2 regions of the Massilia sp. MP_M2 genome follow, and region 2 is predicted to be linked to the other one. Evidence: predicted binding sites of a transcription regulator. Region 2 holds the regulator's gene; the other holds the start of a gene.
The links. Region 2 encodes NrdR, which represses ribonucleotide reductase genes. Its sites were predicted from a motif close to CACNANATNTNGTG; they were not measured.
Positions count from the first base shown of each region.

Region 1: a site for NrdR is predicted at 3,414-3,427, ahead of RCH14_RS10675 (ribonucleoside-diphosphate reductase subunit alpha). Genes of this name have one in related genera too.

Region 1 is NZ_JBCHJF010000004.1:78,148-93,065, forward strand. Features, by position in the region: gene RCH14_RS10670 (ribonucleotide-diphosphate reductase subunit beta) at 1-9, opposite strand, end outside; gene RCH14_RS10675 (ribonucleoside-diphosphate reductase subunit alpha) at 169-3,135, opposite strand; gene RCH14_RS10680 (sigma-54 dependent transcriptional regulator) at 3,727-5,190, opposite strand; gene RCH14_RS10685 (ATP-binding protein) at 5,209-6,882, opposite strand; gene RCH14_RS10690 (PP0621 family protein) at 6,896-7,144, opposite strand; gene RCH14_RS10695 (cytochrome c biogenesis protein CcsA) at 7,144-7,947, opposite strand; gene ffh (signal recognition particle protein) at 8,338-9,705, shown strand; gene RCH14_RS10705 (SWIB/MDM2 domain-containing protein) at 9,939-10,343, shown strand; gene RCH14_RS10710 (alkaline phosphatase) at 10,465-11,838, opposite strand; gene RCH14_RS10715 (alkaline phosphatase) at 11,855-13,312, opposite strand; gene RCH14_RS10720 (lytic transglycosylase domain-containing protein) at 13,406-14,029, opposite strand; gene RCH14_RS10725 (proline--tRNA ligase) at 14,029-14,918, opposite strand, start outside.
Region 2 is NZ_JBCHJF010000001.1:2,921-17,838, forward strand. Features, by position in the region: gene RCH14_RS00025 (GspH/FimT family pseudopilin) at 1-560, opposite strand, end outside; gene RCH14_RS00030 (type IV pilin protein) at 557-1,009, opposite strand; gene RCH14_RS00035 (PilX N-terminal domain-containing pilus assembly protein) at 1,039-1,683, opposite strand; gene RCH14_RS00040 (PilW family protein) at 1,691-2,740, opposite strand; gene pilV (type IV pilus modification protein PilV) at 2,737-3,264, opposite strand; gene nrdR (transcriptional regulator NrdR) at 3,368-3,835, opposite strand; gene glyA (serine hydroxymethyltransferase) at 3,909-5,156, opposite strand; ZMP/ZTP riboswitch at 5,256-5,375, opposite strand; gene RCH14_RS00060 (SDR family NAD(P)-dependent oxidoreductase) at 5,550-6,296, shown strand; gene ybgC (tol-pal system-associated acyl-CoA thioesterase) at 6,543-6,947, shown strand; gene tolQ (protein TolQ) at 6,971-7,654, shown strand; gene RCH14_RS00075 (biopolymer transporter ExbD) at 7,671-8,102, shown strand; gene tolA (cell envelope integrity protein TolA) at 8,127-9,185, shown strand; gene tolB (Tol-Pal system beta propeller repeat protein TolB) at 9,217-10,488, shown strand; gene pal (peptidoglycan-associated lipoprotein Pal) at 10,522-11,046, shown strand; gene ybgF (tol-pal system protein YbgF) at 11,177-11,932, shown strand; tRNA gene RCH14_RS00100 (tRNA-Lys) at 12,030-12,105, shown strand; gene RCH14_RS00105 (hypothetical protein) at 12,176-12,433, shown strand; gene RCH14_RS00110 (ABC transporter ATP-binding protein) at 12,434-13,243, opposite strand; gene ntrB (nitrate ABC transporter permease) at 13,257-14,162, opposite strand; gene RCH14_RS00120 (CmpA/NrtA family ABC transporter substrate-binding protein) at 14,191-14,918, opposite strand, start outside.

The sequences.
Region 1 (14,918 bases), on a different contig from region 2:
ATTGAGCATGGTGATTCCTTTTGTGGTGCGCTGGCGCAGCGACTGCGACCGGGGCACGTTGATCCGTTGGTTATTCGTGTTGTCGGCGACCAGGGCCGCCGCTGACTTGCTGGGGGGCGAGCCGGCCTTGCAGGCGGCTCGCCCTCCATGACTCAGTGACTGCGCGGCTTACTGGCAGGCTTCGCATTCCTCGAAACCGTCGTCACCCGGACGCAGATAGCATGCGGCGCCGTCTTCTTCGGTCGCTGCTGCCGTCGCCGTCGCCGTCGCCGTCGCCATATTCGCCGCCGCTGCCGGCGCCGGTGCAACTGGCGCTTTCTCGCCGGCCGACAGGCCGCCGGACAGGCCGCCCGAGACCGACACGGCGTTCAGCGCGCCGGTGCGGGTGGTCGACTTTTCCAGGTGCGTCGCGGCGATCGTACGCAGGTAGTACGTGGTCTTCAAACCGCGCAGCCAGGCCAGCTTGTAGGTTTCGTCCAGCTTCTTGCCCGATGCGCCGGCCATGTAGATGTTCAGCGACTGGGCCTGGTCGATCCACTTCTGGCGGCGCGACGCAGCGTCGACCAGCCACTTCGGCTCGACTTCGAATGCCGTTGCGTACAGGTCGCGCAGGTCTTGCGGGACACGGTCGATTTTCGACAGCGAGCCGTCGAAGTACTTCAGGTCGGCGATCATGACTTCGTCCCACAGGTCGCGCGCCTTCAGGTCGCGCACCAGGTACGAATTGATCTCGGTGAATTCGCCCGACAGGTTCGACTTCACGTACAGGTTCTGGAACGTCGGCTCGATACAGGCCGAGACGCCGATGATGTTCGAGATCGTCGCAGTCGGGGCGATCGCCACGCAATTGGAGTTGCGCATGCCGAACTGCTTGATGCGCTCGCGCACCGGGGTCCAGTCCATGGTCGACGACGTATCCTGCTCCAGGTACTGGCTGCCACGTTCGTCGGCCAGCAGCTGGATCGAGTCTTGTGGCAGGATGCCGCGGTCCCACAGCGAACCGGTGTAGGTCTCGTAGCGGCCGCGCTCTTCGGCCAGTTCGGTCGAGGCCAGGTAAGCGTAGTAGCAGACCGCTTCCATCGACGTGTCCGAGAACTGCACGGCCTTGTCGGACGCGAACGGGATGCGCATCATGTGCAGGCAATCCTGGTGACCCATCACGCCCATGCCGACCGGACGGTGGCGCAGGTTCGAGTTGCGCGCTTTTTCGACAGCGTAGTAGTTGATGTCGATGACGTTATCCAGCATGCGCATCGCGGTGCGGATCGTCTTTTGCAGCTTGACGTGATCGAGGCCATCGCCCTTCATGTGCTGCGGCAGATTGACCGAGCCCAGGTTGCAGACGGCGATTTCATCGGCGCTGGTATTGAGCGTGATCTCGGTGCACAGGTTCGACGAATGCACGACGCCCACGTGCTGCTGTGGCGAACGGATGTTGCACGGGTCCTTGAACGTGATCCATGGGTGGCCGGTTTCGAACAGCATCGACAGCATCTTGCGCCACAGGTCGAGCGACTCGATCTTTTTGAAGACCGCCATGTCGCCGCGCTCGGCCTTGGCTTCGTACGCCAGATAAGCTTGTTCGAAGGCCTTGCCGGTCAGGTCGTGCAGGTCGGGGGTCTCGGATGGCGAGAACAGCGTCCAGTGCGACTTTTCCATCACGCGCTTCATGAACAGGTCGGGAATCCAGTTCGCCGTGTTCATGTCGTGGGTGCGGCGGCGATCGTCGCCCGTGTTCTTGCGCAGGTCGAGGAACTCTTCGATGTCGAGGTGCCAGGTTTCCAGGTAGGCGCAGACAGCGCCCTTGCGCTTGCCGCCCTGGTTGACCGCGACGGCCGTGTCATTGACCACTTTCAGGAACGGGACCACGCCTTGCGAGCGGCCGTTGGTGCCCTTGATGCGTGAACCGAGTGCGCGCACTGGCGTCCAGTCGTTGCCCAGGCCGCCAGCGAACTTCGACAGCAGCGCGTTCTCTTTGATGGCGTCGTAGATGTCTTCCAGGTCGTCGCCGACGGTGGTCAGGTAGCACGACGACAGTTGCGAGCGGCGGGTGCCCGAGTTGAACAGGGTCGGGGTCGAGCTCATGAAATCGAACGACGACAGCAGGCTGTAGAACTCGATGGCGCGCGCTTCGCGGTCGTCTTCACGCAGGGCCAGGCCCATCGCCACGCGCATGTAGAACGCCTGCGGCATTTCGATGCGCACGTCGCGCACGTGCAGGAAGTAGCGGTCATACAGGGTTTGCAGGCCGATGTAGCCGAACTGCAGGTCGCGGTCGGCGACGATGGCCTTGGCCAGGCGCTCGAGGTCGTACTTGCCCAGTTCTTCGTCGAGCAGCTCGTTGGCGATGCCCTTGGCGATGTACTGCGGGAAGTAGGTCAGGTATTCGGCGGCGGCGCCGGCTTGCGCCACTTCGCGGCCGAAGACTTCCTTGCGGATCGTGTGCAGCAGGATGCGGGCCGTGACCTGGCTGTAGGCCGGGTCTTTTTCCATCAGCGCGCGCGCAGCCAGAATGGCCGACTTGTGCAGCTCTTCGACCGGCACGCCGTCGTACAGGTTCTTCATGGTCTCGGCCAGGATCGCGTCGGCATCGACGTGTTTTTCCAGGCCGGCGCAGGCCGCGCCAATCAGATTGATGACCGTGTTGATGTCCAGCAGGCGGCGCTCGCCGCCATCGATGACGTGGATCTGCGGCGCGACGACGGCAGTACCGCCGGCGGCTTCTTTCGCGGCGCGGCGCTCTTCCATGCGCTTGGCGCGGTACAGCACGTATTCACGCGCGACATCGTGTTCGCCCGAACGCATCAGCGACAGCTCGACCTGGTCCTGCACGTCCTCGATGTGGAACGTGCCGCCGTTCGGCTGGCGGCGCACCAGCGCGGCGACGACGTTATTGGTCATCTGCTCGACCAGCTCGCGGATGCGCGCCGACACGGCGCCCTGGCCGCCGGCGATCGCCAGGAAGGCCTTGGTCATCGCGACCGATATCTTGTGCGGCTCGAACGCCACCACCGAACCGTTGCGGCGGATGACGCGGTAGTCGCCGCGGGCGACGATGTCGGCCGGGGTGGCGCCAGCTGGCGTTGCACCTTGGGCGGCGTGCGGGTTGATCGAGATGTTCTGTGCTTGGTGCATTGAGCCTCCAGGAGAGCGGACGGGCCGCCGTTTGTCGTCATGAAAACCGCCCGGTGCTGCGCGCACCCCCGGTCTCCGAACAAACAACTAGCAAATATGTCGCAAAAAATTAGCAAAACGAATCCCTGCCGGCCGGCGGCCAACGTGCGGCGCACCAGAAAAGCAGGGCAAGAATAGTCAGTACAAGTGCAATGTGGTGTGTTTGGAAACCGCTTGCTGAGAAAAGAAACACCGGTTGGACCCTGGTGCCATCAATCCCATCACTACCGAGTGGCTACCACTACATGTAGTGTCCAGCCTTGATATGAGACTAATTGTAGTACCTCGAACCCGCAGCGGCAAGTGAATAAATCCGCAATATTTGCCGTTTTAAAGCGTGCGAACCCTTGACTTTCAGGGGTCCCCCAAACGGCGGGCGGCGCGCGGTTAGCGAGCGCTAACATCGGCGGCAGCTACCGTGGATGAGCTGCTCAAGCAATCATCAATGCGATGCGCGCTTGCCCAATCGCTGTGCACCATGCACCGGCAAACGTGCACAAAATGACAACGTGCAGTCACAGGACATGCACCCGGTATGAACCGTAAATCGGTTCAATCCTCGGGCGCCGTGATGTCCAGCTTCTGCATCTGGTAGCGCAGCTGCCTGACACTGATCCCCAGCAGGCTGGCTGCCTGGGTACGGTTGAACTGGGTGTGCTGCAAGGCGCGGCCGATGATGTCGCGTTCGACCTGTTCGAGGTATTCCGGCAGGTTGCCGGGCAAGTCGGCGGGACCAACACCCGGCGGCGGCGCGGCGAACGCGACCGGGAGGGGCGCAGCAGCAGCAGCAGCAGCAGCAGCAGCCGGAGCCGCAGCCGGCGCGGGCGGTGCGACTGCCGGCGGCGCCAGCTCGACCCGCGCCGGCTCGAGCGGCCGCGCCGCCTTGAGCGACAGATCGCCCACTTCGATCACGCCATCGTTGGCAAACGCCAAGGCCCGCTCCAGCACGTTTTCCAGTTCGCGCACATTGCCGGGGAACGAATACGCCCGCAGCGCGTCCAGCACGCCGGCCCCAAGCGTGGCCTGCCCTGCCCCGGCCAGGCGCTGCAGGATGCCGTTCACCAGCGGCGCCAGGTCATCCAGGCGCTCGCGCAGCGGCGGCAACCCCAGCTCGATCACGTTGAGCCGGTAGAACAGGTCTTGCCTGAACTTGCCCGTTTCGACGCAGCGCGCCAGATCCTGGTGCGTTGCGCTGATGATGCGCACGTCGACCGGCTCCTCGACCGTAGCGCCAATCTTGCGCACGCGCCGCTCCTGGATCGCGCGCAGCAGCTTGACCTGCATTGCCAGCGGCAGGTCGGCCACCTCGTCGAGCATCAGGGTGCCGCCGTTGGCTGCCTGGAAAAAACCGTCGCGCTCGTCGGACGCGCCCGTGAAAGCGCCCTTGCGGTAGCCGAAGAACTCGGCCTCCATCAGCGTTTCGGGAATCGCGCCGCAGTTCACGGCGATGAAGGGTTTCGCGGCGCGCGAGCTCTGGGCGTGGATCTCGCGCGCGGCCAGCTCCTTGCCGCTGCCCGATTCGCCGGTGATCGAGATCGGCGCCATCGAGCGCGCCAGGCGGGCGATCTGGGCCCGCAAGGCCGCCATCGCGGCCGAGCTGCCGATCATGCGCGAGTCGGGCGCAGCGCCGCCACCAAGCGCAGCGCTTTCGGATTGCTTGAGCGCCGCGCGCACCATCACGCGCAGCGCGTCCAGCGCCACCGGCTTGGCGATGTAGTCGAACGCGCCGGCTTTGAGCGCCACCACCGCGTTTTCGGCGCTGCCGTAGGCGGTGATCACGGCCACCGGCGTGCCCTTGCCGGATGCGCCAATTTCGCGCACCAGCTCCAGGCCCAGACCGTCGGGCAGGCGCATGTCGGTCAGCACCAGCGCGTAATCGCGCTCGTCGAACAGCGCGCGCGCCTCGCGCAGCGTGGCGGCGCTGTCGACATCCAGGCCCATCTTGAGCAGCGTGATCTCGAGCAGCTCGCGCAGGTCGGCCTCGTCGTCGAGCACCAGGACGCGCGGCGCGCTCATGACGGCTCCCGGGCCACGTCAGGCAAGGGCAAAGGTGATGACAAAACGGCCGCTGGCCTTGCGCGGGCCCAGCGCGGACGGGTCGAACCGGTATTCATAATCGAGTTTCGCATCGTTGTTGAGGCACAGTTCGCGCGCCAGGTAGAGTCCAAGGCCGGTGCCCTTGCTCGAGGTGGTATAAAACGGCTCGAACAGGTGGTCGCGCACTTCGGGCGTGATGCCGGGGCCGTCGTCCTGCACGTGCAGTTCGCGCCGCCCGGCCGCATCGCGCGCCGGGAACATGCGGATGCTGGCCGGCTGGCGGCTGGCGTAGCGCACCGCGTTGTTCAGCAGATTGAGCAGGACTTCGTGGAGGTGCAGCGGGTCGAACCGTACGGCGCTGCCGCCCGGATCGCCGATATAGACTATATCACCGGCCAGGCCGTGGATTTCGCAGAATTCGGCTTTCAGCTGCTCGAGAAACACGCCCAGCGGCACCGGCTCGCCATTGGGCTGGGCCTTGCGCGACAGCTGCAGGATGTCTTCGACCATGCGGTTCACGCGCGTCACATTGTCGCCGACGATTTTCAGCAGCCGGACTTCGGCCGGACCGTGCAGGTCTTCGGCCAGCAGCGCCGTCGCGTGACCGATGGCCGACAAGGGGTTGCGCACCTCGTGCGCGATGCTGGCCGTCAGGCGCCCCATCGACGCCAGCTTGAGTTGCTGCGCCTGGTTTTCGATGGCGCTCACGTCCTGCATGAAGATCACGCTGCGCTCGCCCGCCTCACCCGGCGCCTCGCCCACTGCATCGACGGGCGCGGCGACGCGGGCAAAGCGCAGCTTGACATGCACCGGCTGGTCGCGCCGTCCGCGCACGTCGCCGGCGCCATCGCCTTCACGGTACGGCTTGACGGTGACGAAGGCTTTATCGTTCTCGGGCGCGGCGAGCCAGGCATCGAAGGCTTCGGCCAGCGGCTCGAAAGCCGGTGCCGCGTGCAGCAGGAAGCCGGACGTATCGGCCTGCAGCCCGAGCATGCGGCGCGCCGCCGGGTTACCGGTAAACACCGTGCCGTCGGCGCCCACCACCAGGATGCCGTCGCCCACGTCGGCAATCACGATTTCATTGATCGCCTGCTGGATGCGCAGGTCGGCGCCGCGCTGGGCCGCCAGTTCTTCTTGTCCCAGCAGGCGCGCGGCCATGCGGTTGGCCACCAGCACGGCAGCGAAGAACGCCGCGCCGAACAGGCCCGCCTGCATCAACGGCGGGTCGAACCCTTCGACCAGTTGCCACACGCTCAGGCCAAGCAAAAACAGCGTGGCCACCGCCGCCGCGAACAGCGCCAGCAGCAAGGGTGCGAGGATCGCGGCGCCGGCCAGCGGGAACAGATACAGGATACCCAGGCCGCTGCGCATGCCGCCGGCGGCCAGGTACAGCAGCGAAATGACCAAGAGGTCGATCGCGACCTGCACGCCGAGCTGCAGCAGGAAGCGGCGCTGCCTGCGCGCAGCGAACGAGAACACCAGCGCCATGATGGCGTAGCCCAAGCAGATCTGGGCGACCTGCTGCGTGATACGCAGCGCGCCGTTCTCGAAGTCCAGGCCGAAGTACAGCAGCAGCACCAGCGCGATGACGATGCGCGTGAGCGTGAAGGTCTGCAGCGAGCGCCACAGGGCAACGCGCGCTTCGGGCGACAGGATGCGGCGTGGCGTCAAGGCCGGCCTGCGCCTACGGCGGCGGCAGGCGCACGTGGCCTGGCGAGCAGTAGTCGTGGCCGTCGGCGCGCACCGATTCGGAGGCCGGGAAGTACATGCCACAGTGGGCACATTGGGACATCGCTTCGATCTGCACCGGCGCCTTGGCAGCGCCAGGCCGCGCCTGCGGCGGCACGGCCGCGCGTTTGCTCATGGCGCGCAGCTTGCTGCGCACGGCAAAGACGACGAGAGCGATAAAGGCAATCCAGAATAATAGTCGCATCAGATGGTTCCCCGGTGCAGGATAACTTCGAGCACGAAACGGCTACCGACATAGGCCAGCGCCAGCGTGGCAAACCCGGCCAGCGTGAAGCGCAGCGCGGTCTTGCCGCGCCAGCCTCGCCAGCGCCGCCCGGCCAGCAGCGCGGCAAACAGCGCCCACGACAGCAGTGCGAACACGCTCTTGTGGTCAAGCATGAGAGGCCGGCCGAACACCTGTTCGGAGAACACGAAACCCGACAGCACCGTCAGGCTCAGCAGAATGAAGCCGATCCAGATCACACGGAACAGGAGTTTTTCCATCGTGAGCAGCGCCGGCAGCTGGTCGAGCGCGGCGCCAAAGCGGCCGCCACCGGCGGTGCGGGTGTGCAGCCGCGCCTCTTGCAGTGCCATCAGCACGGCGTGGAAGGCGGCAATGGTCAGGGTGCTGTAGGCCAGCACCGCAACCGCAATATGCCAGCCAAAGGCCGGCGACTTGCCGGCCAGCGGCGTCAGCGTGCCGGGAAACAGCAGCGGCAGCAGCGCGGCCACGGCGGCAAACGGCATCACCAGGCGGCGCATGCCGTCGAGGGCAAAATTACGATTCTCGAACCAGTAGGCGGCCACGGACACCCACAGCGCCGAGGACAGCATGATGGCAAAACCGACGCGCAGCCGGCCCGGCACCATCACGTCCATGCCGAGAGAAACGCCGTGCAGCGCCCACGCGCCGGCCGTCACGGCCGAAATCGCTGGCGCGCGGCGCGATGGCAGCAGGGCGCATACCGCGTACAGGAAAGCGGCGGCAAGGAAGAGGAAATTCTGCATAGCGGGAGTCTACACCATTGCATGATGTCGCCGTGGGGTGGGCGGATTTTCCATCCACGCAGTAATGGTTTGCCGCCATATCATCCGGCACGCGAGCGGCGCCGGTAACGATCACCGCGTGGAAGGCAGAGCCTTCCACCCTACGTAGGGTGGGCGGGATCCCCGCCCACGCGGTGATGGTTGGCAGCGAGATCATCCGGAACGCAAGCGGCGCCGCCCACGCTGCCCTCCAGCGCAAAACGCCACGGTTTGCTGAAAAATGTGCGGTCGCCGTCCCCTGGAAGAACAAGCGGCACCTGCGCGAGGTAAAATGCCGCTTTGGCGGCGCTCGCCCACCTGCATTTCGCTCGGGACCGCGCGTCCGATGTGCCCTTACTGATTAGGTTGAACATGCTAGATAACCTCACCCAACGCCTTGCCAAGGTCGTCAAGACCATGCGCGGCGAGGCGCGCCTCACCGAGGCAAACACTGCAGAGATGCTGCGCGAAGTGCGCATGGCCCTGCTCGAGGCCGACGTGGCGCTGCCGGCGGTGCGTGAATTCATTGCCAAGGTCAAGGAAAAAGCGCTCGGCGAAGAAGTCGTCGGCTCGCTCAGTCCAGGCCAGGCGCTCGTCGGCGTGGTGCAGAAGGAACTGGCGGCCCTGATGGGCGCCGACCTCGGCCCCGAAGCCAGTCAGCTCTCGTTCGCCCAGCAACCGCCGGCGATCATCCTGATGGCCGGTCTGCAGGGTGTCGGTAAGACCACCACCACCGGCAAGCTGGCCAAGTACCTCAAGGAACAGAAAAAGAAGAAGGTCCTGACCGTCTCGGCCGACGTGTACCGCCCGGCCGCAATCGCGCAGCTCGAATCGGTGACCAAGCAGGTCGGCGCCGACTTCTTCCCGTCCTCCGCCAGCGACAAGCCGGTCGACATCGCGCTGGCTGCGCTCGACTGGGCCAAGAAGCATTACCACGATGTCCTGATCATCGATACCGCGGGTCGCCTCGGTATCGACGAAGCGATGATGCAAGAGATCGCAGCGGTGCACGCCGCCGTCAACCCGATCGAGACGCTGTTCGTCGTCGACGCCATGCTCGGCCAGGATGCGATCAACACCGCCAAGGCATTCAACGACGCCCTGCCCCTGACCGGCATCGTGCTGACCAAGCTCGATGGCGACTCGCGCGGCGGCGCAGCGCTGTCGGTGCGGCACGTGACGGGCAAGCCAATCAAGTTTGCCGGCGTGTCCGAAAAACTCGATGGCCTCGAAGCCTTCGATCCGGCCCGCATGGCCAACCGCGTGCTGGGCATGGGCGACATCCTGGCGCTGGTCGAAGAAGCGCGCAAGGGCGTCGATGCCGAAGCGGCGGCCGAACTGGCCAACAAGATCAAGGTTGGCGGCCGGTTCGACATGAACGACTTCAAGTCGCAGCTGACGCAAATGAAAAAGATGGGCGGCATGGCCGGCCTGATGGACAAGCTGCCGGCCCAGTTCCAGCAAGCGGCGGCAGGCGCGAACATGGGCCAGGCCGAGAAATCGGTGCAGCGCATGGTCGGCATCATCGACTCGATGACGCCGCTCGAGCGCGCGAAACCCGAACTGATCAAGGCCAACCGCAAGCGCCGCATCGCGGCCGGCGCCGGCGTCCAGGTGCAGGAAGTCAATCGCATGCTCAATCAGTACGACCAGATGCAGACGATGATGAAAAAGCTCAAAGGCGGCGGCCTGATGAAGATGATGCGCGGGATGAAGGGCATGATGCCCGGCATGCGCTAATCCACTACGTTTCGATCCCGGAACCGCGCAATGTATCGCTTTGCGTGGTTTTTTTACGCCCCTTGTCAGCGTTTTATCGTTCCCGTGCGTTGTTGTGTGCGATAGCGCCCATTTAGCCGCTTATCAGAGTGAAAAAGTTTGGAAAAAGACTTGCACGAACAGTAAAACGCTACCAATATAGGCGTGCGATAAATTACGCATTTTTCCATGTGTTCGTTTTAGGAGGCTCGAAGATGGCAACAGCCAAAAAAACCACTGCAGCACCAGCAAAAAAAGCAGCTGCCAAGCCTGCTGCAGCGGCCAAGCCCGCAGCAAAAAAGGCAGCAGCACCAGCGAAAGCAGCCGCTAAAACGGCTGACAAATCGGCCGACAAACCAGCAGTTGCACGCAAGCCAAACGCCGCGTTCATGAAAGCCATGACCCCGTCGGCCACGCTCGCTGCAGTCGTTGGCGACAAGCCGCTGCCACGCACCGAAGTGACCAAAAAGGTCTGGGATTACATCAAGTCGAAAGACCTGCAAGATCCGGCAAATCGTCGCATGATCAATGGCGACGACAAGCTCAAAGCAGTCTTCGGCGGCAAAGAGCAAGTCTCGATGTTTGAAATGACCAAACTGATTTCGGATCATCTGAAATAAGTTCAGGTTATATTCACTCGGCATCGCGCCGATTAAAAAAGCCCCGGATTCAAACCCGGGGCTTTTTGTTATTCAGGTGTAAATAACCTGAATCCGAACTTGTCCCTGACACGGATTCGGCTTACAAGCCGCCGGCAGCCTTCATCAGTTCGAACACGCGGGTATTTTCCATCGTGCCTTTGAATGACGCCGAGCCGGCGCCAGTCGCATACAGTTTCACGTCGCCGCCGCCATGGGTTTCGGACGACTTGTGCACACCCGTCTCCTGGTGATAATCGTCGCTCTGCGCGACCACGCCATCGACCTCGGCGCGCACGTCCGGCCGGTTCGGGCCATTGCCGAACACCAGCGTGGTGAAGGTCTTGCCGTCCGCGTCCTTCTTTGGCTCGCCCGTCGCGTAGTCGCGCACGATATCCAGGATCGGGTTGCCGCGCTTGGGGTAGCCGTTGATCTGCATCGTGTGGTCATGGTCGGCGGTGAGCACGATCAGCGTATTCTGCAAGCCCGGATCGATCGCGCGCATGCGCTCGACTGCCAGCTGCAACGCGTCGTCGAACGCCACCGTCTCTTCCAGCGCGTGCTTGGCGCGGGTGTCGTGCAGCGCATGGTCGATCTTGCCGCCTTCGACCATCAGGAAGAAACCGTTCGGATTCGTCGACAACAGGTCGATCGCCTTGCCCGTCATTTCGGCCAGCGTTGGCTGCTCGGGGCGGCGCTGGTACGCATAATCGAGGTGGCTGGCCGCGCTGTAGATGCCAACGAACTTGCGCCCTGCCCTGGCCGACATCATGCCGGCGCGCGTGCCGGCCACGTAGTAGCCGGCGCCGGCAAATTCGGCCATCAGATCGCGTCCATCTGGCCGGCCTTTCGGATTGAGCGCCGTGTCGCGTGGCGTGAAGTGATTGCGCCCGCCGCCCATCAGCACGTCGACGCCGTCGCCCAGCGCCGCGTTGTAGCCGGCACCACCAGGCACGAGCTGCTGCGCGATCGTGTAGGCCGCGTCGCGGCTGCAGGTGTGTGCAAAAGTCGACGCCGGCGTGGCGTGCGTCAGTTCGGTGGTGGTGATGGCGCCGGTGGCCCGGCCCTGCGCCTTGGCCAGTTCCAGGATCGTCACGGCCGGCCGGCCATTGTTCGCGCCGCACTGATCGACGCCTTCCTTGGTCGGGTCGATCGATCGTGCACCGGCCTGCGAGATGACGTCGTTGTTCATCTTCACGCCGGTCATGTATGCGCCCATCGACGGGGCGCTGTCGGTGGTCTGGTAATCGAGTGAATAGGTCTTGACGCGCGCGGTGCGGTCCATCAGGCGCTCGAAGTGCAGCAGGCTGTCTTCGCCGCCGCGATAGATGCGGGCCGCGGTGACGACGGACGGGCCCATGCCGTCGCCAAGGAAGAAGATGATGTTCTTCGCTTTTTGCTGGGCCGAAGCCGTTGCCGGGAGCGCTGCACCAAAGGCGGCGGCCAGCAGCAGCGGAAGAATGCGTCGTGAAGTCATGGTGAAGTTCTCGTGCTTACAGACCGGCTGCGGTCTTGATCAGATTGAAGACGCGCGTGTTGTCGATGGTCCCGCGAAACAGCTCCGCGTTCGCGCCGGCCGCGCCCAGATAGACGTCGCTGCCGCCATGCGTCTCGGCGCCCGCGCGCGTGCGCACGACCGCTTGCTGGTGGTAGTCGTCGGCCGTCACGATGGCGTCGGTCAGCGGCGTGGTGCGCTCGCCCTGATGGCGATTTTCGCCGGTGCCGAAGCCGATGATCGTGTATGGCATGCCCTGGCTGTCGAGCGTCGGTTTGCCGTCGGCGGTGCGCACCAGGCCCAGTACGCCCGGATTGACGGGCGTGGTCTTGCCGGTGCGGGCGGCATAGCCGTTCAGCAGCAGCGTGTGGTCATGGTCGGCGGTGGCGACGATCAGCGTGTTCTTCAGACCCGGGTCGAGCGCTTCCATGCGCTCGAGCGCGGCCTGCAGCGCGGCGTTGTACGTCACCGTCTCTTGCAGCGCACGTTTGCCGAGCGTCGCATGCAACGCATGGTCGATCAGGCCGCCCTCGACCATCAGGAAAAACCCGTTACGGTGCGGCGCGAGCAGCTCGATCGCCTTGGTTGTCATGGCTGGCAGCGCCGGTTGGCGGGCGGCGTCGCGGATCGCGTCGAAGTCCATGTGGTTGGCGGCGAACAGGCCAACGACTGGCGCGCCCGGCGCCAGCGCGCTGAACCCGGCGGTGTCGTTGACGACCCGGAAACCTTTGGCCTTGAACTCCGCCTGCAGATCACGGTTGTCGGCGCGCTTGCCGCCACGCGCGAACGGCGTGAATTGCTGCGCACCGCCGCCGAACAGGACGTCCAGGCCATGGGCGCCCAGCGCCTTGTTGTAGCCGGCGCCGCCGGGCACCAGGCTGGCGGCGATGTCGGTTTCGAGCCTGCGGTGGCAGGCATGGGCATAGGTCGCCGCCGGGGTGGCGTCGGTGACGCTGGTATTGGTGACCACGCCCACGGCCATGCCGCGCTTGCGGGCCAGTTCGAGCAGCGTGACGGCGGCTTCGCCGTTCTCGCAGCGGCTCACCAGGCTGTTGCCATTGGCGTCCTTGGCCGGCGCGATCGAGCGGGTGCCGGCCGACATCGAGATCACGCCGTTGTTCTGCTTCACACCCGTCATGTAGGCCGCCATCGAGGCGGCGCTGTCGGTGACCTGTGCATCGTTGGAGAAGGTCTTCACGAAGGCCGATTCGGGCAGGCGATCAATCGCCAGCTCGCCTTCTTCACCGGCGGCGAAGATGCGCGCGGCAGTCAGGGTGTTGACGCCCATGCCATCGCCCAGGAAAAAGATGACATTCTTCGCGCGCTGGTCGACCGGGTTGGCCGTCAGCGCCGGGGTTGTGACCGGGGTCGCGGTCGTAGGCGTGGCAGGCGGCGTGGCAGCGCAGCCTGTGAGCGCCGCCAGCAGTGCGCCAGCGGTGAAAAGGATGGGTCGCATGCAGTCCTCACTGGTGAAAGCGGGAAGTCTACACTGCGTCAATGACGGTGGGGTGAATTGCTATGTTAGGGTTTTGTACAACGCAGAAACGCCTCACGCTCCCGGTTTGAACTCCCAGTTTTTCCAGGCCGCCAGCACCGCATTCGGGTACTTTGGCTTGCCCCGGCTGCCGTTGTAGCGGCCCAGCGCCAGGTACAGGTCGCCCCGCTCCATGTCGATATACATGCGCAGGATCGCGCAGCCATAGCGCAGATTGGTCTGCATGTGGAACAGGCGGCGGCGGTCGCCGTCGCCGATCGCTTTCGTCCAGAACGGCATCACCTGCATGTAGCCGCGCGCGCCGGCAACCGAGATCGCATACTTGCGGTAGGCCGACTCCACCTGGATCAGGCCCAGCACCAGTCCCGGATCGAGGCCCGCGCGGGTCGACTCGTACCACGCGGTCTCGAGGAACTCGGTGCGGGTCTGGACGTCGGGCAGGCGCTTGGCCAGGCGCGGCGACATCTGGTCGAACCACGCTTGGTAGCGCGCCCGCCCCGCCTCGGTACGAAAGGTCGGGCGCGGCGGGCGCGCGTCGGCGATGGCGTTGGCCAGCGCCAGGCGCACCGAGTCGGACAGCGCTTCTTCTTTCTGGTTGCCGGCATGCGCCGGCGCCGCCAGACCGAAGGCCAGCGCCAGCAGCACGCCTCCGGACCAGGAGGCCAGGCGCAACGCCATCACTTGCCCAGCTTGGCCTTGATGAAGCCGACCATCTCGCCGACTGCCACGCCGCTCGCTTCTGCATCGCGGCGGCCCTGGTATTCGAGGTTGCCTTCTTTCAGGCCACGCTCGCCGATCACGACGCGGTGCGGCACGCCGATCAGTTCCCAGTCGGCGAACATCGCGCCCGGCCGCAGGCCGCGGTCGTCGACGATGACGTCGATGCCGCTTGCCGCCAGTGACGTGTACAGCTGCTCGGTCGCTTCCTTGACCATCTCGCTGCGGTCCATCCCCATCGGACACAGCACCACTTCGAACGGCGCCAGCGCATCTGGCCAGACGATGCCCTTGTCGTCGAAGTTCTGCTCGATCGCCGCGCCCAGGATGCGGGTCACGCCGATGCCATAGCAGCCCATCTGCAGCGGCGCAGGCCGGCCGCCGTCGTCGAGGAAGGTCGCGCCCATCGCCTGCGAATACGCGGTACCGAGCTGGAACACGTGGCCCACTTCGATGCCGCGCTCGATCGCCAGCACGCCCTTGCCGTCCGGCGACGGGTCGCCTTCGACGACATTGCGCAGGTCGGCCACGAGCGGCTCTGGCAGGTCACGGCCCCAGTTCACGCCGATGTGGTGAAAGTCTGCTTCGTTCGCGCCGCACACGAAGTCGGCCATGTTGGCGACCGTGCGGTCGGCCACGACGGTGACTGGCAGCTTGGTACCGACCGGACCGAGGTAGCCCGGCACGGTGCCGAACACCTCCAGGATTTCAGCTTCGCTCGAGAAGCGGTAGCCGGCCAGGCCATCGACCTTGCCGACCTTGATCTCGTTGAGTTCATGGTCACCGCGCAGCAGCAGCACCCAGTAGCTTTTCTTGCCGTCGTTCTCGACCGTCAGGGCGATGGTCTTGA
Region 2 (14,918 bases):
TCGCGGGCCGGATTACACAGGCGCGCCCGGCCAAGCATATTGATTTTAATACGGCGTACCGCGCCGCCGTGGAACAGCGACAGCGTGCCCGGCCGCGCCGCGGCGCTACCCGTATCGCTGCAACTGCGTCCCGCGCCATTGTAGGCGATGTATTGCGGGGCTGCAGAGCTGGCAAAGGAATAGCCCACCTGAACGCCCTGCGGCAGCGTGGCGCGCACGGCCAGGATGTCGTCGCCCGCGCCCGCCTGGCGGTTGTGATCGCGATCGACATACACGGTCCAGCCGCGCGACCAGTCGATGCCGGCCGCATCGTTCGATGTCAGGAGCACGGGTTCGTTGCGGGCAATGGCCAGCGAACGGGTGAGCTGAACCGCGCTGTAGAGGTCGCTAGCGGCGACACGCAGTTCCTGGCCTTGCACGATCCGGTGCAGGCCGGGCGCCGCCAGCGACGCCGTGATCGCCACCATGCCCAGCACCACGGCCAGCTCGGACAGGGACAGCCCGGTGCAGCGGTTTCGCAGGCTGGAGCGGACCATCGCGTGGACGACTGGGGCCGTCATGGCCAGCAGCGTGAGGACGCACCGCTGGCGCCCTGCGCGCCGGTGCTGTCCAGCGTCAGCGTGCCGCATTCCGGATCGGAAAATGCGGCGTTGACGTTGGCCGTGCCAGGCCGCGCACGCAGCACGATGCAGGCGGCCAGCGGCTGGCCCGGACAGGCGTTGCCATCGAGCTCATAGGCGCTGGCAGCGGCGCTGCTACCCAGCCAGGTGCGAAACTGGCCTGCATCAAAGGTGCTGGCGGCGATCGAGAACGCAATATATGTGTGATGCTGCGCGCGGTATTGTTCCTGGCGCTGCATCAGGTCGAGCAGCGCCAATTGGGCTTCGACCCGGCGGGCCTTGACGATCTGGCGCGCATACGACGGGTAGGCGACCGATGTCAGGATGCCGACAACCGCCAGCACGACCAGCAGCTCGATCAGCGTGAAGCCAGTGCGATATCGCGTCATGGACCTTGCTCCTTGTTTGCGCCGTTGACTCATTCGGCGGCGGCAACAATCAATGCTGACCAGTTGCCGATCTCGCGCCAGCCGACGCGCCGGCCGTGCGCGCCGGCCGATGGCATGTGGTAGTAGGCCTGGACGGCGGCCCTGGCGCCGGGCATGCTGCCGACGCCGCGCGCGGCGATGCGGTAGAGCTGCCCGTCGCCCGGCGCCGGCATCAGTTCGATCAGGTAGCGCGGCGCCTCGAGCGGCAAACCGCCCTCGCCGGTCGGCAGCGTGGTGCCGGTGAACGTGCCGAACGCGATGGCCGGCCCTGCATCATCAGCCAGTCTGGACAGTTGCCGGTTGGCGTCGGCGTCGTGCACGCACAAGCCGCTGTACGGGCGGGCACCAAGACAGCCACCGACGAAGGCATCCGCGCTACCGGCAAGAATCGCGTTGGCGCGCGCCGAGCCCGGCGCTGCGCCGCCGGCGATATCGTGTTCGGCATCGAGCAAGGCGGCCTCGGCCATTTGTATGGCCAGCACGCGATCGCGTTCGTACGCCGCTGCACGGGTGCTTTGCAGCGCACCGCGCGCCGAGGCAATGCCGGTCATGAGCACGGCCAGCATCAGCACGAGCGCAGTGATGAGCGCAATGCCAGCCTGGCGCCGTGGCATGGGGAAGTGTCGGTTGCGCATGTGCGGCTCAAGGCGCGGCCAAGGGCGGCGCGGTGAATGGCACAGCGCGCGGCGAAGCAGGCGGTGGCGCGGGAGGCAAAGCGGGTGGCGCAGCGGGCGGCACCGCCGATCCCAAAACGGGCAGCGCGATCGGCAGCCCGATCACCGCGCCATACACCTTGCGCAGGCGCGCATCGCCGCCGCGATCGAGGTCGGCCGCCGCCAGCCGGACACCCGGGTCGGCAGCGGCCAGTGCACCGTCGTAGCCAGGACCAAACAGCCAATGCACGAGGTGCGCGCCGCTGCCCTGAGGCTGGCGTGGGCCATGCAGCAGCAAGCCCACCCGCACGCTTGCAACGCGCTTCCAGTGGCTGCGCGTGCGCAGATCGGCGTCACGCTCGCTGGCTGTCGACCCGGCCAGCACCAGCGCCGCATCCAGCGCCCGGATCGCGCTCGCGTTCACATACCGGTTGGGCGTGCCGTCGCCATCGGTATCGAGTCCGTAAAGCACCTGGAAGCTGTCGACACGCCCTGCCACGGCATCGGACGACCAGTTGCCGGCGCCGCGGTATTTGCAGCGCAGTTCGGCAGCGCCCTGCGCATTGCGCGCGACATAGAAAATGCTCCACCCTTCCTGCTCGCGATGCACCGGAAAGCCGGCGCAGTCGAGCGTGCCGCCATCGCCAGCTGGTGGCGCGCCGGTGCCGGCAAAGCGCAGCGCCAGCACGTCGCTGCCATTCACAGCAAGCGGTAGCGGGTCATCGATGCCGGCGCCGGCGTAGGTCAGCGACGACGCATCCAGCCCGGCAATGGCAGCCGGCGCCGCCGGGTCGGGTGAGGGATGCGCCGCCCAGTCGACGTGGCCCGCCAGGCGCACCGCGCGCGCCAGCGCATCGGTTGCATAGCGGCCGGCGTCGTCCATCTCGGCGGCTTCGAGCAGCGCGGCGTGCGCACGCGTGGCGCCGATCAGCAGCGAGCCTGCCGCCAGCAGCACGGCCAGGCCCAGTACCATCGCCACCATGAACTCGGCGATGGTGAAGCCGGCCTGGCGCGCGCACGGGTGACGGTAGTGCCTCATCGCGCCACCATCAGCACGAACGCCGGCAGGTCGTCATTGCCGAGCCAGCCGATCTTGATCGCCACCGCCGCATGCGCCCCGCCGCTGCAGGCCCACCGATAGCGGCGACTGCCGGCATCCCACGGCGCCGCATCGCGGCACACGGCAATGCGCCCGCCGGGAAAGCGGGCATGCACGAGCAGGCGCGTCTCATCGAGGTCGAACGCCGCCAGCGCGAGCGGATCGCATATGGCGCTGCCGAAGCACGCGGCGGCGGCGACAGGCGGGCCGTCGGCAGCAGCGTCGTAGTCGAGCGAAAGATAGGGATTGTCCGCAGCGGGCAGGCGGGCCACGGTTGCATTGGCGCCCATGCGCGCCGCCAGCGAACTGGCGAGCTGGCCCGCTTCGGCCGTCAAGGACGCCTGCTGGCGCGTGCGCTCGGCCGCCAACTGGGCCGCGCCGGCACCGACGACGCCAATCGCGAGCACGAACAGCGCCACCAGCACTTCGATGAGCGTAAAACCACAATGTGAATGGATTCGCACGCCAGCCTCCCGATAACGAGCTACGACGTTATCAGGCCGGCCTTGCACGCCCGTGCGGCGGCGCAAGCGTGCGCCGCGCCGTTCGGGGAACCTCGGGAAGGGATTAGTTGTCGAGCTTGCGCTGATGCCCGACTTCGACCAGCGCCGCCTGGAATGAATCCAGGTCTTCGAAATTCTTGTAGACGGAAGCGAAGCGGATATACGCGATCTTGTCGAGGCCCTTGAGCTCTTGCATCACGAGCTCGCCCACATGGCCGGTGTCGACTTCGCGCAGGCCGCTGGTGAGCAGCTTTTCTTCGATCGAGGCCACCGCCTGGTCGATGGCTTCGGCCGCCACCGGCCGCTTGCGCAGCGCCAGCATCAGGCTGCCGCGCAGCTTCGACGAAGCAAATTCAGTACGGCTGCCGTTCTTCTTGACGATGATCGGCATCGACAGTTCGATGCGCTCATAGGTGGTAAAGCGCTTGTCGCACTTGCCGCAGCGGCGCCGGCGCCGGATGGCGTCCCCCTCCTCCGATACGCGGGTATCGAGGACTTGGGTATCTTCATGCTGACAAAAGGGACATTTCATGGCGCCGGGGCTGGAATACTACATGGAGACTAGCGGGCCAGCGAACCGGCCCGGATAGACAAAGTCAGCCAGATCAGGCAGCGTAGACCGGGTACTTGGCCGTCAGCTTCTTGACCTCACCCTTGACGCGCTCGATGGTCGCGGCGTCGTGCGGGTTGTCCAGCACGTCGGCGATCAGGTTGCCGACGGTGACGGCATCTTCTTCGATGAAGCCGCGCGTCGTGAAGGCCGGGCTGCCCAGGCGGATACCCGACGTGACGAACGGCTTTTGCGGGTCGTTCGGGATGCCGTTCTTGTTGCACGTCATGTGAGCCTGACCCAGGATCGCTTCGGCTTCCTTGCCGGTCAGATTCTTGGCGCGCAGGTCGACCAGCATCACGTGCGATTCGGTGCGACCCGACACGATGCGCAGGCCACGTGCGGTCAGCGTGTCGGCCAGTGCCTTGGCGTTCTTGACGACCTGCTGCTGGTAGGTCTTGAATTCAGGGGTCAGCGCCTCCTTGAACGCAACGGCCTTGCCGGCGATCACGTGCATCAGCGGGCCACCCTGGATGCCCGGGAAGATCGCCGAGTTGATGATCTTCTCGTGCTCGGCCTTCATCAGGATGATGCCGCCGCGCGGGCCGCGCAGCGACTTGTGCGTGGTCGAGGTGACGAAGTCGGCGAACGGCACCGGATTCGGGTACTCGCCCGCAGCGATCAGGCCGGCGTAGTGGGCCATGTCGACCATGAAATAAGCGCCGACCGCCTTGGCCACCTTGGCGATGCGTTCAAAGTCGATCTTCAGCGAGAACGCCGAGGCGCCGGCGATGATCATCTTCGGCTTGTGCTCGTGCGCCTGGCGCTCGAGGGCCTCGTAGTCGATGTCTTCTTCAGCGGTCAGGCCGTACGAGACGACGTTGAACCACTTGCCCGACATGTTCAGTGGCATGCCGTGGGTCAGGTGACCACCTTCGGCCAGCGACATGCCCATGATCGTGTCGCCAGGCTTGAGCACAGCGAAGAACACGCCCTGGTTGGCTTGCGAGCCCGAGTTCGGCTGCACATTGGCTGCTTCCGCGCCAAACAGTTGCTTCAGGCGGTCGATCGCCAGCTGCTCGACGACGTCGACGTATTCGCAGCCGCCGTAGTAGCGCTTGCCCGGATAGCCTTCGGCGTACTTGTTGGTCAGTTGCGAGCCCTGCGCTTCCATCACGGCTGGCGAGGTGTAGTTTTCCGACGCGATCAGTTCGATGTGGTCTTGCTGACGGACGTTTTCCTTCTGAATGGCATTCCACAGATCCGGATCGACATTGGCCAGCGTATGGTCTTTAGCAAACATGTAAAACTCCAATCGATAGTAATCCAGGCAACGAGCGGCGCTGTATGCGGGTGCGGGAGCCAAAGGGCGCGGGCAGCCGCGATCGAACGCGTACCGGTTGATGGCTGCCCAGGCGAACGGCGTATGGCATCTCACGTTCCCCGGTGGGACCCCACCTTTGCCGCGCCGCGCACCAATCGGTTGCGCTTGCGCAGTGTTTCGCCAGTTACGTGAGACGTAAAGTCCGCAAATTGTACTGAACTCCCCATTGAAGGGCAAGGAAAGCGCCGTCTTGGTGACCAGCCAGGGCGCAATCGTCTGCCCGCCACGGCGTCCTGATCATTTCGGCTACAATTTTGCAACCCTGCATCAGCCTTCGCACTTTCCGCTTACTGCCCTTTTCAAGGATTCATCATGATCGTCCTCATCACCGGCGCATCGGCCGGCTTCGGCGCCGAAATGGCGCGCACCTTCGTTTTGCACGGCCACCGCGTGGTGCTGGCGGCCCGCCGCACCGATCGCATCGCCGACCTGGCAGCCGAGCTGGGCGACGCCGCCTTGCCGGTGACGCTGGACGTCACCAGCCGCGCATCGATCGAGACGGCGCTGGCCGGCTTGCCGGCCGACTGGAAGCAGATTGATGTGCTGATCAATAACGCCGGGCTGGCCCTCAATACGCTGCCGGCGCACGAAGTGCCGCTGGAAGACTGGGAAACCATGATCGCCACCAATTGCAAAGGCCTGGTGACAATGACCCGTCTCGTGTTGCCCGACATGGTTGCGCGCGGCAGCGGGCTGGTGATCAATATCGGCTCGACCGCCGGCCACTACCCTTACCCGGGCGGCAACGTGTACGGCGCGACCAAGGCGTTTGTCGAACAGTTCACGCTCAATCTGCGTGCCGATCTCGTCGGTACCGGCGTGCGCGCCACCAACCTGGCGCCGGGGCTGTCCGGCGGCACGGAATTCTCCAACGTGCGCTTCAAGGGCGACGATTCGGCTGCGTCCAAGGTCTACGAAGACACGACGCCGCTGAGCGCGAAGGATATTGCCGACACTGCCTACTGGATTGCGACGCTGCCACCCCATGTCAACGTCAACAGCATCGAAATGATGCCAACCTGCCAGGGCTTTTCGCCATTCACGATCAAGCGCGCCTGACCTGTCGAGCGGCCGCGCAGGCGGCTGGGCGGGTACCGTCGAGGGCAACCGAGAGCGTGCCCGCCATTTGTGAGAAAATGTTACAGTGATTGGTCTTTTTGCCAAGCTTCAAGTCTACTACCGCTCAAAAGCACAATTTTGTGCCAGGGGTACGTCAGTAATTTCCACACTCGAAGTCCTGTTACGGTGATGTCGAGAAGGAAACTCGCGTAGAATGTTTCTCATTTTCATGTATCGGCAGTAACGATGTCTTCAGTATTTAACTGGCCAGTCAGGGTGTATTACGAAGATACCGATGCTGGCGGCATTGTCTTCTATGCCAATTACCTGAAATTCTTCGAACGCGCCCGTACCGAATGGCTGCGCGCACTTGGCGTGCAGCAGCAAGCCCTTCTGGATGCGGACAACACCGCCTTCGTCGTCAAGAACGTCACGCTCGACTATCACGGGGCGGCGCGCCTCGACGACGAGTTGACGATACAAACCAGTGTTGCCAGGCTGGGCCGCGCATCGGTTCAGTTCATGCAGCAGGCCTGGCGCGGTGACACCCTGCTCAATACGGCCGCCGTCACCGTGTGTTGTGTCGATATTGCCACAATGCGCCCGCGCCCCTTGCCCGACCACGTGGCTGCTAAAATGCGTGCCGCCTGAATACATACCTAAATAAATAGCCCATGACCGTCACCCCAGACCTTTCATTCGTCGCCCTGATCGGCAATGCCCACGTACTGGTGCAATTGATCATGGCCTTGCTGTTGCTGCTGTCGATCGTGAGCTGGACGTACATCTTCCGCAAGGTATTCGCGATCCGCGCTGCACGTGCGCAAACCGAACAGTTCGAGCGCAGTTTCTGGGCCGGCGGCAACTTGCATACGCTGCACCAGAGCGCCAGCAGCCAGCGCGACCAGAGCGGCGCCCTGGCGCGCATCTTCGAGTCCGGCATGGGTGAATTCATCAAGGGCAAGCAAGCTTCGCGCGAAACGCTCGACATGAACTCGGTGCTCGACGGCGCCCGCCGCGCCATGCGCGCCTCGTTCCAGCGTGAACTCGATGCACTGGAATCGCATCTGAACTTCCTGGCCTCGGTCGGTTCAGTCTCGCCGTACATTGGCCTCTTGGGCACCGTCTGGGGCATCATGAACGCGTTTCGCGGCCTGGCCAGCGTCGAGCAAGCCACGCTGGCGATTGTCGCGCCGGGTATTGCCGAGGCACTGATCGCCACCGCGATCGGCCTGTTTGCCGCGATCCCGGCCGTCGTCGCGTACAACCGCTTCACGCACGATATCGACCGCCTGGCCAACCGCTTCGAGAGCTTCGTCGAAGAATTCTCGAACATTCTGCAGCGCCAGTCGCGCTGATTCAGGGAGCCTGTCGATGGCCTTTTCCAGCAGCATGCGCGGTGGACGTCGCCGCAAGTTCAAATCCGAGATCAACGTCGTTCCCTACATCGACGTGATGCTGGTGCTGCTCATTATTTTCATGGCAGTGCCGGCCAACCAGGCGCCGAGCGTGGTGAACCTGCCGCGCGCCGAGAAATCGGCACTGCCGCCTGACACCTATATCCAGATTTCGATCGAGCCCGAGAATCGCCTGTCGATCGGTGTGCAAGGCAAAGGGCGCGTGGCCCAGGAAGACGTGGCCGACCGCTCCGCCCTGCTTCAGCGCCTGCGCGCGCTGCATGAAGAACACCCGGATTATCCGGTACTGATCGCGGGCGACCGCGAGAGCAAGTACGACGACGTCATCCAACTGATCTCGGAAGCCAAGAAGATGGGTATCAACCGCGTTGGCCTGGCCACGCAGTGATGTCGATGCATTGATGCCTAGAATATGCCCGAAATAAAGCCAGACAACGCCGGCGTGCCGTACCACGTGCCGCCCGAACCGAGCCGCCTGCCATCGTTCCTGCTGGCAGTGGTCGTGCACGCCGCGTTGCTGGCGTTTCTGTGGATTGGTGTGAGCTGGACGGCCAAGACGCCGATCACCGTCGAAGCGGAAGTGTGGGACATGTCGGTGCAGACGGCCGCCGCCCCCGAGCTGCCGCCCGAGCCTGCACCGCAGCCAGAGCCAACCCCTGAGCCGGAACCGGCGCCTGAACCGGAGCCGGTGCGCACACCACCACCGCCGCCACCGCCACCGGTGGTCGAGCAACCGGCCCCGACGCCAGCGCCAGACATCGCGCTGCAGCGCGAGAAGGAACGCAAGGCCGAGGAAGCAAAGAAAAAGGCATTGGCCGAGAAACGTGACGCGGAAAAACGCGAGCGTGAAGAAAAGCTCGCCGAACAAAAGAAGAAGGACGAGGCCGAGCGCAAGCTGAAGGAAAAAGAAAAAGAGCTGCTGGCGAAGAAGGAAGCCGAAGAGAAAAAGAAAGAAGCCGAAAAGAAAGCCGCAGCGCTGGCCGCTGCTGAAAAGAAAAAAGAAGCGGACGAGAAAAAGAAAGCCGATCAGGTGGCGGCGGCCGCCGACAAGAAGAAAGCGGACGCGGCGAAAGCCAAGGCAGCCGCTGCCGAAGACGCCAAGCTCGCGAAGTTGCGTGCCGACGAACTCAAGCGCATGGCCGGCGCCATGGGGAGCAGCGGCAGCGCCGCGAAATCGACGGGCCCGAAATCGGACGGCGGTTATATCGCCGCGATCACGGCGGCCATCAAGAGCAGCACGGCCTATCCGGGTAACACCGATGTGTCGGGAAATCCACGCGCCACGTTCCGCGTGGACCAGTTGCCAACCGGTGAAATCATGTCGGTTCGATTGGTGAAAAGCAGCGGTGTGCCAGAATTTGACAGGGCAGTGGAAAATGGTATCAAGAAAGCATCGCCACTGCCCAAAAAGAAGGACGGGACCGTGGAGCGTACGCTTGACGTGAATTTCTCGATGCGCGATTACGATTGATTCGGTTCGAACCAGTTTTACAAGAGAAACTATGAAAAAAATCCATTTCCTGCTGTTTAGCGCTTCCCTCGCCATGGGATCAGCAGCCAATGCGCAGCTGCAAATCGAAATCGCCGGTGTCGGCAGCAACCAGATTCCGGTCGCCATTGCGGCCTTCGCCGACGAATCCGTCGCGCCCGATAAAGTCTCGGCCGTCATCCGCGCCGACCTCGAGCGCAGTGGCGTGTTCAAGGTCATCGACGCCGGCCAGGTCATCAGCGACCGCGATGCCGGCACCATCAACCTGGCTGCCTTCAAGGCCAGCGGCGCTGATGCGCTCGTGGTCGGCAGCGTGTCGAAGCAGCCGGATGGCCGTTTCGCGATCCGCTACAAGCTGATGGACACCGTCAAGGGCGGCGAAATCTCGCAGATGGGTGGCGAAGTCCAGCCCCGCTACACGCGCCTGCAGGCGCACCGCATTGCCGACGATGTCTATGAAAAGCTGACCGGCGTGCGCGGCATCTTCTCGACCCGCATCGCCTACGTCAAGGCCGACAGCGCCGCCAAGCGCTACATCCTGGCCGTGTCGGACGCCGATGGCGAGAACGAAGTCATCGCCACCCAGGGCAAGGAGCCGATCATTTCGCCATCCTGGTCGCCGGACGGATCAAAAGTCGCCTACGTGTCGATGGAAGACCGCAAGCCGGTCGTGTATCTGCAAGACCTGATGACAGGTCGGCGCAATGTGGTCTCGAATCAGAAGGGCAACAACTCGGCGCCATCGTGGTCGCCGGACGGCTCGACCCTGGCCGTGGCCCTGTCGAAGGACGGCAATACCGAGATCTATTCGGTCAATTCGGGTGGCACCGGCCACAAGCGCCTGACCAACAACCCGGCCATCGATACCGAGCCACAGTTCTCGGCCGACGGCAAGACCATTTACTTTACGAGCGACCGCAGCGGTGGTCCTCAGGTGTACAAAATGAGCGCAGCGGGCGGCAATGCCACCCGCGTGACGTTCAATGGCAACTACAACATCAGCCCACGCGTGTCGTCCGACGGCAAGACGCTGGCCTGGATTTCGCAGCGCGGCGGCGCTTACTCCTTATATGCGATGGACCTGGCCAGCGGCCAGGAACTGCGCCTGGCCGATGGGGCCACTGAACCGAGTTTTTCGCCTAACGGCAAGTACATCATGTATGCAACCAAGGGTGGCGGTCGCACCTCGCTGGCCGTGGTGTCTGTGGATGGACGAGTCAAGCAACGCTTGACGACCAAAGCGGGAAACATTCGGGAGCCCAGCTGGGGTCCCTTCATGAAGTAAGAAGTAAAACCTCAACATAACAGGAGAAAATCCATGCGCAACTTCAAGAGTGTAGCTTTCATCGTTTCCACCGCAACCCTGCTGGCCGCGTGCTCGTCGGCGCCTAAGCTGAACGAAACCCCGGTCGTCGAGAAATCGCCAACGCCGGCAGCGCCAGTTGCTGATCCACGTGACATCAACCCGGTCCAGACCGGCAGCGTCGATCCGCTGAACGACCCACAAGGCGTTCTGGCCAAGCGCAGCATTTACTTCGACTACGACAGCTTCGTCGTGCGCGCTGATGGCCAGCCAGTGGTCCAGAACCACTCGGGTTTCCTGACCAAGAACACCTCGCGTAAGGTCCTGATCCAGGGCAATACCGATGAACGCGGCGGCACCGAGTACAACCTGGCCCTGGGCCAGAAGCGTGCTGAAGCCGTGCGTCGTTCGATGGCCTCGATGGGCGTATCGGAAGGCCAGATCGAAGCCGTGTCGCTGGGCGAAGAAAAGCCAAAAGCCACCGGCAGCAACGAAGAATCGTGGGCTGAAAACCGCCGCGCAGACATCGTCTATCAATAATCGATTCGGCTGAACAAGCCGGACAGGTTCGATTGACAGGGGGCGGGACGCAGTGCAGACTGCTACCCGCCCCTTGTTTTATCTCGGCAATCGCTCAAGTAACCGGCTTAGTAGAAAGAACACAACGCTTATGATCAAACTGTCCAAGCCCCGCCTCGCATGCCTCGTCCTGGCCCTGTGGATGCCGCTGCACGCGGCCGCCGGCCCGTTCGACGACGAAGAAGCGCGCAAGGCCATCCTGGACCTGCGCACCAAGGTCGACAACATCACGCGCGACCTGACCGCACGGATCGACAGCAAATCGGACAAGACGGCGCAGATCGAGATGCTCAACCAGCACGAGCAGACGATGCAGGAAATCGCCCGCCTGCGCGGCCAGATCGAAGTATTGGCCAACGAAGTCGCCAAAGCGCAGAACAGCCAGAAGCAGCTGTACGCCGACCTCGATGCGCGCCTGAAAAAGGTCGAGCCGCGCGCCGAAGTCATCGACGGCCAGGCCGCTGAAGTGCTGCCAACCGAAAAAACCGCGTACGAAGCCGCCACCGCCATGTTCCAGGCGGGCGACTACAAGGGCGCCTCGGTCGCGCTGCAAGAGTTCGTGCGGCAGTTCCCGCAGTCGCCATACGCATCGAATGCGCAGTACTGGCTCGGCAATACCTTCTACGCGCTGGGCGACTACAAAAAAGCCATTGCGGCGCAGCAGGTCGTCACGACCACCTACGCCACGAGCCAGAAGGTGCCGGACGCGATGCTCAATATCGCCAGCAGCTACGCCCTGCTCAAGGACAACAAGAACGCGAAGAAGTCGCTCCAGACGCTGGTGGCGAAGTACCCCGACTCAAGCGCCGCGCAGACCGCACGCGATCGCCTGGCGTCCCTGAAGTAAGCACACCGGCATGTCACACGCTTGAGGCACACGTGAGACATAGACCGGGCGCGGCATTTGACAGCGCCCGTGTCGCCCCCTATAATCTTGCTTCTTCGGGTCGTTAGCTCAGCTGGTAGAGCAGCGGACTTTTAATCCGTTGGTCGCAGGTTCGAATCCCGCACGGCCTACCAAAGATTCAGCAAAAAAGCCAACCTTCGGGTTGGCTTTTTTGTGTTCCGCTTACATTAGGATGATCGCACCATGACTTATGAAGATTTTCTCGACGAGGTGACCACGCTCCTCACGGAGATGTATGACCTCACCGACGAAGCGGCGATCAAGCTGGTAGTCGATGCGCAGGCCAACGATTACTTTGTCGCGCACGACGACAAGGAAGAGCTGCGCACCGCCGAGCAGGCCAAGCTGGACGCCACCGCGCTCCACGAAGGCAAACAGAACCGCAACCAGACGCAGCGCAAGCAGCAGCAGCGTCAGGTGCAGAAGAAAAAAGCCACGTAATCAGGCCGCCACCGCCGGGTGCGCCTGCTTGCGGTACAAAAACTCCAGCACCTGCCGGCGATGCTCGGTGTAGCGCGCATCCTGCGCCAGCGCCACCCGGTCGCGCGGCCGCTCGAGCCCCACGGCGACGATCTCGCCGATCGTGGCCGCCGGGCCATTGGTCAGCATGACGATCCGGTCCGACAGCAGCACCGCCTCGTCCACATCGTGCGTCACCATCACCACCGTGGATTTCGTGGCCGCCACGATCTTGAGCAGCTCATCCTGCAAGTGCGCGCGCGTGAGCGCGTCGAGCGCGCCGAACGGCTCGTCCATCAGCAAGACCTTCGGCTGCATCGCCAGCGCCCGCGCGATGCCGACGCGCTGCTTCATGCCGCCCGAGATTTCATGCGGCCGCTTGGTCTCGGCGCTCGTGAGACCCACCAGCGCCAGCGCCTCCAGCGTCCGCTCACGCAACTGCGCGCGCGATTCAGACCCGCCAAACACCCGCTCGACACCCAGATGGATATTCTCGTAGCACGTCAGCCATGGCAACAACGAATGGTTCTGGAACACCACCGCACGCTCCGGTGACGGCCCGCCGATCTCGCGGCCCGCGCAGATCAGCAAGCCTGCCGTCGGCTTGAGCAGTCCGGCGACCAGATTCAGCAGCGTCGATTTGCCGCACCCCGAGTGGCCGATCAGCGTGATGAATTCGCCCTTGCACACCGTCAGGTCGATCCCCTGCAGCGCCGGGAACACACCCTTCTTCGTGTGAAACGCCATCTCGACGCCGGTGATGTCGATGAATTTCTTTTGCAGTTCATCCATGATCGAAACCCTTTCAGTTAGCCACTTGTTCGTGGGTCAGTGCGCGTGCCAGCGACACGAGCGCCAGTTCGAGCAGCAGGCCGACCACGCCGATGATGGCAATGGCGATGATGATGTGCGCCACGTTCAGGTTGTTCCACTCGTCCCACACCCAGAAACCGATGCCCACGCCGCCGGTCAGCATTTCGGCCGCCACGATGACGAGCCATGCGGTGCCGATCGCCAGGCGCACGCCGGTCAGGATGTACGGCAGTGCCGATGGCAGCAGGATCTTGGTGAGGATTTTCCACTCCGACAGGTTCAGCACGCGCGCCACGTTCATGTAATCCTGCGGCACGCGTTGCACGCCGACGGCCGTGTTGATGATCATCGGCCAGATCGAACAGATGAAGATCGACCAGATCGCCGCCGGGTCGGCCGACTTGAACACCAGGAGGCCAATCGGCAGCCAGGCCAGCGGCGAGACCGGCTTGAGCAGGCTGATGATCGGGCCGAACATGCGGCTAACAAACTGCACGCGTCCGATCACGAAGCCCAGCGGGATCCCGACCAGTGCCGCCAGGCCAAAGCCCACCGCCACGCGCTGCAGCGACGCCAGCACGTTCCAGCCGATGCCCTGGTCGTTCGGGCTGTTGCGGTAGAACGGGTCGGCAAACAGTTCGAGCGCCGCCCGCCACGTCACCAGCGGCGACGGAAACGCCTCGTTCTGCGCAGCGATCACCTGCCAGACCAGCAGCACGAGCGCGATGCCGGTCAGCGGCGGCGCCACGCGCCGTACCGCCGTGGCGAATGGCTGCGCGCGGCGCCTGGCGAGGGCGCCGGCGGCTGGCTTGCGCGGCGTGGCGGTGCGCGCCGGGCCGCTGACAGCCACCGGCGCTGGCGCCGGCTCGTTGGGAACGGATTTCAACAGGGCATTCATGACGGCTCCTTGCAGTACGGGTGAATGGTCAAGCCTTGACCTTGAACGACGCGGCATACGCCTGTGGGTTCTTGCCATCCCACACGGTGCCATCCATCAGCTTCGATGTGCGCAGCAGGCCCGCCGGGATCGGCGTCTTGGTCATCAATGCCGCGTCCTTGTACAACTGGACCTGATTGACCGACGTGGCCACGGCCAGGTAATCCGGATCGGTCTTGAGTAAACCCCAGCGGCGGTGCTGCGTCATGAACCACATGCCATCGGACAGGAACGGGAAGTTGACCAGGCCATCGTTGTAGAACTTCATGTGGTTCGCGTCGTCCCAGGTCTTGCCCATGCCGTTCTGGTAACGCCCCATGATGCGCTGGTCGATCGCGTCCTTGCTGGTGTTGACGTACGACTTGGCGGCGATGACTTCGGCCATCTTGTTCTTGTTGGCCAGCGACGCATCGATCCACTTGCTCGCCTCTAAGATGGCGGCCATCATCGCGCGGCACGTGTTCGGATTGGCTTTCGCGAACGCCAGCGTCGAGCCCAGCACTTTCTCGGGGTGGTCGCGCCAGATGTCCTGGGTCGTCGTGGCTGTGATGCCGATGCCGTCCATGATGGCGCGGTGGCCCCACGGCTCGCCGACGCAGAACCCGTCCATATTCCCGATACGCATATTGGCCACCATCTGCGGGGGCGGGACGGTGATCACCTTGGCATCCTTCATCGGATTGATGCCGTTGGCGGCGAGCCAGTAATACAGCCACA